2 linked regions of the Metallumcola ferriviriculae genome follow. The protein of the gene in region 1 interacts with the protein of each later gene in a pairwise test. Links are inferred from orthologs where the notes say so. Each region holds a gene or a part of one and is shown in the gene's direction. Other genes may lie near its edges.

Region 1 (4,567 bases):
TGATTTCGTAGGCTAATTTAGCCATGGTTCGTAATGGCGGACCGCCGGCTAGTACGGCGGCAAGCGCACCCACTAGTGAGGCGCCCAGCTCTACGCCCAGTGAAGTGAAAAGTATTAGCAGCATTTTTTGGCTAAAGCTGTCCATTAAGGCACCTCCTCTGTGTTGTCATATAAATACTTATTAGTAGTCAGCTCAGGCTATGCCGACATTTTTGGAAGGTCAAATTTATTATAAAAGCAGGGTTAGCAACAGTAAGTCTTGAATTTAGAAGTCTAACGAACATAATGCAACGATGATGAGGAGGAACGGAGTTGGCTGTTACCGGCAATTTTACTGGGGAGACTGACCGATACAATAAATTTGTGCATCTGCATGTTCATTCGGAATATAGCCTGTTAGACGGAGCAGCTAGGTTGGAGAACTTAGTTACCCGAGCTAAAGAGTTAGGAATGGATGCCTTGGCGTTAACCGACCATGGCGTTATGTATGGTGTGGTCGAATTTTACAAGTTGGCCCGCAAGTACGGTATCAAACCCATTATCGGTTGTGAAGTATATTTGGCCAGGCGGGGTCGATTTGATCGAGAAGCGAATAAGGATGATTCTCCATACCACTTGGTACTATTGGCGGAAAATGCCACTGGCTATAAAAACTTGATGGCATTGGTTTCCAAAGCATACATTGAAGGGTTTTACTACAAACCAAGGGTTGATAAAGAGCTGCTGAGGGAATATAACCAAGGATTGATAGCAATGTCTGCTTGCTTGGCAGGGGAGATACCTGCTGCGGTACTGGATAGCCGTATTGACGACGCTCGGCTAATAGCACTTGAAATGAGTGAAATATTCGGTAAGAATAACTTTTATTTGGAAATTCAGGATCACGGGCTAAAAGGACAGGCAGATGTAACGCGGCATTTGGTAAATTTGTCTAGGGGGACAGGGATTCCCTTAGTGGCTACCAACGATGTTCACTATGTTATGCCTGATGATACTAAAACCCATGAAATTCTTTTGTGTATCCAGACAGGAAAAACCCTGGCAGATCCCAACCGGATGGATTTTGGTTCCGGTGAGTTTTACTTAAAAGACCGCAGTGAGATGGAGATGCTTTTCGGGGAATACCCTGAGGCGTTGGATAATACACTTAATATTGCTGAACGATGCCAGGTGGACTTTGATTTTGGTTCTCTCCACCTCCCATACTATGAAGTACCTGAAGAATATAACCTGGACAGCTATCTGAGTAAATTATGCCGTGAAGGCCTCAGCAGGCGTTATGAAAAGGTGACTGAACAACACGACCAACGACTGGAGTATGAACTGAGAATTATAAACAAGATGGATTACCCCGGTTATTTTTTGATAGTATGGGATCTTGTCAACTTTGCCAGGAGTAAGGGCATCCTTGTCGGGCCGGGTCGGGGGTCCGCCGCAGGAAGCTTGGTGGCCTATTGTCTTGGAATTACTGATATAGACCCGTTGAAATACGGGTTGTTGTTTGAGCGGTTTCTTAACCCCGAACGAGTGAGTATGCCGGATGTGGACATTGATTTCTGCTTCGAACGGAGGGGTGAAGTTATTGATTATGTGGCCCAGAAATATGGCAGTGACCATGTTGCCCAAATTATTACCTTTGGTACGATGGCCGCTAAGGCTGCCATTCGCGATGTCGGCAGGGTACTGGGTTTTTCTCCGGGGGAAGTTGACAAAATAGCCAAGCTGGTGCCAAACGAACTGGGTATAACTATTACCAGGGCTTTAAAAGTAAGTGACATTCTGCGGGAACGATACGAAACAGAGGATAAGACCAGGGAATTAATAGATATGGCCAAGGCAATTGAGGGAATGCCGCGGCATGCGTCAACCCATGCCGCGGGTGTTGTGATAGCTAAAGAGAAATTGACTAATTATGTACCGCTGCAGACTACCAGCGACAAGATTGTCACCACCCAGTTTCCCATGAGTACTGTTGAAGAATTGGGACTGTTAAAGATGGATATTTTAGGGTTACGTACCCTTACGGTCATGAATCATACCCTGCGTTTAATACGGGAAAGCAGTGGTACGGAAGTATATTTAAAGGAGATACCATTGGATGACCCGGCAGTTTTTGAAATGCTTTCCCAGGGAGACACCATCGGCGTATTCCAATTAGAAAGTTCAGGTATGCGCGGCATCCTTAAAAACCTCAAACCGGAACAGTTTCCTGATATTATCGCCTTGGTTGCCTTGTATCGCCCGGGTCCGCTAGGCAGTGGTATGGTGGAGGATTTTATAAACCGCAAGCATGGAAATACAGAGGCAAGTTACCTACACCCATCCTTGGAAAATATCTTAAAGGAAACTTACGGTGTAATATTGTATCAAGAACAGGTGATGCAAATTGCCAGTACCTTAGCCGGTTTTACTTTAGGTGAAGCGGACCTGCTGCGCAGGGCCATGGGAAAGAAAAAACCTGAGGTAATTATGGGGTTACGGGATAAATTTCTCAAGGGTGCTGACAAAAACGACATTAGTTCGGTAATTGCAGGGAAAATATTTGATTTGATGGAATACTTTGCCGGGTACGGATTTAATAAATCTCACTCCGCCGCTTATGCTTTGGTGGCGTATCAGACGGCATATTTTAAGGCTAATTATCCAGTTGAATTTATGTCTGCTCTTCTAACAAGTATTATGAATAATACTGACAAAGTTCCTTTATATATTGATGAATGCCGCAAGATGGACATTAAAATATTACCTCCGGATGTTAACGAGAGCAGAATGGATTTTACCGTAGTGGGTGAGAAGATCCGGTTTGGGCTAGCTGCTGTAAAGAATGTCGGCCGGGGGGCAATAGCATCAATTATCGACGCTCGGGAACAGAATGGCAGTTTCAAATCGTTAACGGACTTTTGTCAGCGAATAGACCTGAGGCAGGTCAACCGAAGGGTGATAGAAAGTTTAGTTAAGTGCGGTGCTTTTGGCTCACTGGGTTTAAACCGGGCGCAGCTTCTGGCAGTTTTAGACCAATCTCTAGATTCCGCCCAAGCTTACCAGCGGGACCGTGCCCAGGGGCAGGTTTCTCTTCTGGATCTTGTCGGTGAGGGAGATAGGGGAGATTGTATTTCCGAACGGATACCCGATCTACCTGAATTTGGTCCAAGAGAATTATTGGGGATGGAAAAAGAGATGCTGGGCTTTTATGTCAGCGGTCATCCGGTGGCTTCGTATGCAGAACAAATTAAAGCGCAGACTTCTTATGAAATCGCAAAACTACCGCTGGTAGAGGACGGCACCCGGGTCAACCTGGGTGGGATTATTACCTATGTCAGGCGTGCTATTACCAGGAAAGGGGAGGCCATGGCCTATATTACATTGGAAGATACGGGCGGCATGGTTGAAGCTTTGGTCTTTCCGCGAACATATTCCCAACTAAATACCTTGCTTGAGGAGGATCGGGTGGTAATTATGTCAGGAAGGTTAGCTAAAAGTGAAGATGAACTAAAGATATTTGTGGATGGGATTCAATGGCTGCCTGAACCCGGCACCGATAAGCTGTATTTAAAAATATTAGACCGAACACATTCTATGGACAGGATCAAAGGCTTTTTGCAGCAATTCCCTGGGGAAACACCTGTTTATCTATATTTCCCTGATAACGGACGTTGTATCATGACTGACAGAGGACATTGGGTAAGCCCGCAAGAGGAATTAATAAACGGATTGAAGGGTATCTGCGGTAATGAATGTGTTAAGTTGGTAAATGGCTAGCACGGATACACTGTTTTAGGCATAACAATATACTAACTTAGATGATCAGTAGCTCATGTAGCTGCTGATTCATTTTTTTAGGGGGGTATACAGTGAAAAAAGCGACTAATTTGTTAGCTAGCCGAGGGGTTTACCTGTATCAAATCGGCGATATCGTTTTTCACCTGCAGCAGCCTTATTTATCTTCTCTTACTAAGGATCAATGCCTTGAAGCGGTGGAAAAGGTATTGGAAAAACGAGAAGTACAATACGCCATTTTTACCGGCGTTGCTTTGGATGTATTGGCCGAGCAGGGGGCCTTACCCCAACCCCTTCAAGATATAGTTTCTCGGGATGAACCACTTTACGGTTTGGATGAGGTGTTGGCTATGGGTATTACCAATATTTATGGTACCATCGGCATTACCAGTTTCGGCTATTTGGATAAGGAAAAGACCGGGGTTATCGGGCAGTTAAATGATAACAAAAAAAATAAAGTGAATACTTTTTTAGATGACCTGATAGCTGGTATCGCTGCTGCCGCATCGGCTAAATTGGCCCATGGTGCAAAAAACAATCAAAGGGAAAAGGGCAGTAAAGATATAGATAGCGAATAAGAGAGCTTCCTAAATAATCATTTCTGCCGACTTAAAGGCAGATTTTTTTTGTACCAGTTTAGCCAGAAAGTATAAGTTCTGGCAAGTTCCCATCCACTCAGGAGCACAAGTGCGACTAAGCCAGCAAGCTGGCTTAGTCTTATGGAAGACAAGCTATCACTTAATAATATGCCTTCGGCAGGTGAAAAATAGGTTTAAGCAGGATGTTAGAC
Region 2 (2,688 bases), 3.2 Mb from region 1 along the record:
CATACATGTTCCTATTGGCAAAGCTTCTTTCGATGCGGCAAAGCTTCAAGAAAATTTTAAGGCCTTTTTGGATGTGTTGGCAAAGGCTCGTCCAGCTGCGACTAAGGGTCAATACTTACGCAGTATTACAGTGTCTGCCACCATGGGCCCGGGAGTTAAAGTTAGTCCACAAAAAGCTGTTGCTAAGTAATTGACGATTGCTGCTACAATATGTTAGTATAGGTACGCTAATTACTAAAACAGTATATTGGACCGCAGACAGTAGGTACCGAAAGGTATAATGATTTTCCGCCTACCGAGGTTAATAAAATGATAAGGGAGTTTATCCTTTATGCTTTATTGCCCTCGTATGTCTCGGGGGCTATTTTAATTTTGGCGTGATTTCTAAAGTAGGATATTGAACTAGACCTCAAATTGAGGGGGGGTGTAATGCTTGAACAAGCAACGTCAGCAGAAAGTTCAAGTTGTTGAGGAAATTAAGGCAAAGCTGGATAAAGTCCGGGGTGCAGTGCTTACGGATTACCGGGGATTGAATGTGGCTGAAATGACAGAACTCCGTGCCAAGCTGAGGGAGGCCAATGTAGAATATAAAGTATTGAAAAATACTTTAGTTACAATTGCTGCCCAAGATTTAGGCCTGGGGGGATTGAATCCTTACCTTGAAGGACCTACAGCGATCGCTTTTGGCGTGGAAGATGCTGTATCTCCGGCTAAGGTGCTCTCTAAATTCGCTAAGGATCATAAACAACTGGAGATCAAGGCAGGTATTTTAGAGGGCAAGGTCATTGGTGTTGAGGAAGTTAAAGCGCTGGCAGACCTGCCTTCGCGCGAGGAATTGCTGGCCCAGGTTGTACGAGGGATGCAGGCACCCATGGCAGGATTGGCCAATGTATTACAAGGGTCTATTCGTAATCTGGCCTATGTACTGGAAGCTGTTCGTAAAGAAAAAGAACAAACGGCATAGAGCCGCCCAATACTTATAAATTAAGAGGAGGAAATAAAATGTCTAAAGTACAAGAAATTCTAGATTCCGTAAAAGAAATGACCGTATTGGAACTTGCTGAATTAGTTAAGGCTTTTGAAGAAGAGTTTGGTGTAAGCGCTGCCGCCCCGGTGGCTGCAGTTGCTGCTGCCCCTGCTGCTGAGGCAGCTCAAGAAGAACAAACAGAATTTGATGTAATTCTTACGGGCCCTGGCGATAAGAAAATCAACGTTATCAAGGTTGTTCGCGAGATCACCGGTCTTGGCTTGAAAGAAGCTAAAGCACTTGTTGACGAAGCGCCCAAGGCAGTTAAAGAAAAGGCTAGTAAAGAAGATGCAGAAGCAGTTAAGTCCAAGCTTGAAGAAGCTGGCGCTTCCGTAGAAATGAAGTAGATTTAGCAATTTAGCCGATCCTAATGGGTCGGCTAAATTTTTGTTCTTGACAGTGACCCCCGCTTATGCTACCATATTAAAATGGCGTTTAGTCTTAAAAAATACTATCTCTTAAGGTAAAATTTACATGTATAATGGAATATTTCACGTATTTTCAGGAAAGCCTATACAAGTGGAGTTTTGTTGCCATAATTTTGAAGAAGCGAGGTTTGATATTAGAACCTTGCTTTTAGCACTTTTACTGTATTTATAGCAGCAGGGTATATTTATTAATTGTGCTGCTGTTTTGCTACATATTTAAACGGGGGTGATGTGTTAATGGCCTATCCTGTAAAGGTAGGGAGCAGGGAACGGTGGACCTTTGCCAAGATTGAAGAAGTTTTGGATATGCCCAACCTGATCGAGATTCAAAGGAATTCTTATGAGTGGTTTTTAAATGAGGGTCTAAAAGAGATGTTTCGTGACATCTCACCTATCCAAGACTTTACGGGAAACCTTGTGTTGGAATTTATCGATTATAACCTGGGTAATCCAAAATACGAGGTGGAAGAGTGTAAAGAACGGGATGTCACGTACGCCGCACCGTTACGCGTGAAAGTAAGGTTGATTAATAAGGAAACCGGTGAGGTGAAGGAACAGGAAGTCTTTATGGGTGATTTCCCGCTCATGACTGACAAGGGAACGTTCATTATAAATGGTGCTGAAAGGGTTATTGTCAGTCAGCTGGTTCGATCCCCCGGAGTTTACTACAAAGAAAGTATTGACTCTAGCGGCATAAAACTTTTTGGTGCTACAATGATTCCCAACCGCGGTGCTTGGTTGGAATTCGAAAGCGATGTCAATAACTATATTTATGTCAGGGTGGATCGCACTAGAAAGCTTCCCGCTACGGTTCTGGTGCGCGCTTTGGGCTGGGGCAGTAATAGTAAAGTTTTGGAACTGTTTCAGCAAGATGAGCGTATTCAACTGACATTGGAAAAAGACAACACTGACAGTGAAGATGAAGCGTTGATTGAAATATACAAGCGTTTGCGTCCGGGCGAGCCGCCCACCGTAGACAGTGCCCGCTCATTATTAGAAACACTTTTCTTTGATGCCAAAAGGTATGATCTTGGTAATGTCGGGCGCTATAAAATGAATAAAAAATTAAAGAATGAACTTCCTCCGGAAGCGTTAAAAGGTTCCGAAAAACATATTACCCGTAATGACATAATAGCAGCTATTCGCTATTTCCTGAAATTGATGGATGGAAAAGCGCGCCGTGATGACATCGACCACTTGGGGAACCGTAGGTTGCGTTCCGTGGGTGAGCTT

Evidence for each region.
Region 2: the proteins of MFMK1_RS16185 (region 1) and rplL interact in binary tests that used the Escherichia coli proteins (3 or more experiments, as listed by UniProt). The link is inferred for Metallumcola ferriviriculae from one-to-one orthologs.

Annotation. Positions count from the first base shown.
Region 1 is NZ_CP121694.1:3,276,684-3,281,250, reverse strand. The notes cover bases 1-3,959. They hold MFMK1_RS16185 (DNA polymerase III subunit alpha), read left to right. Parts: upstream 1-312; coding sequence 313-3,759; downstream 3,760-3,959. Other genes in these bases: MFMK1_RS16180 (phosphatidylglycerophosphatase A family protein), read left to right, coding at 3,852-3,959; MFMK1_RS16190 (YtrH family sporulation protein), read right to left, coding at 1-145. In the rest of the region: more of MFMK1_RS16180, read left to right, coding at 3,960-4,355. UniProt on the Escherichia coli protein: DNA polymerase III is a complex, multichain enzyme responsible for most of the replicative synthesis in bacteria. This DNA polymerase also exhibits 3' to 5' exonuclease activity. The alpha chain is the DNA polymerase catalytic subunit.
Region 2 is NZ_CP121694.1:125,683-128,370, reverse strand. It holds rplL (50S ribosomal protein L7/L12), read left to right. Parts: upstream 1-1,002; coding sequence 1,003-1,374; downstream 1,375-2,688. Other genes in the region: rpoB (DNA-directed RNA polymerase subunit beta), read left to right, coding at 1,693-2,688; rplJ (50S ribosomal protein L10), read left to right, coding at 434-964; rplA (50S ribosomal protein L1), read left to right, coding at 1-190. UniProt on the Escherichia coli protein: The binding site for several of the GTPase factors involved in protein synthesis (IF-2, EF-Tu, EF-G and RF3). Is thus essential for accurate translation.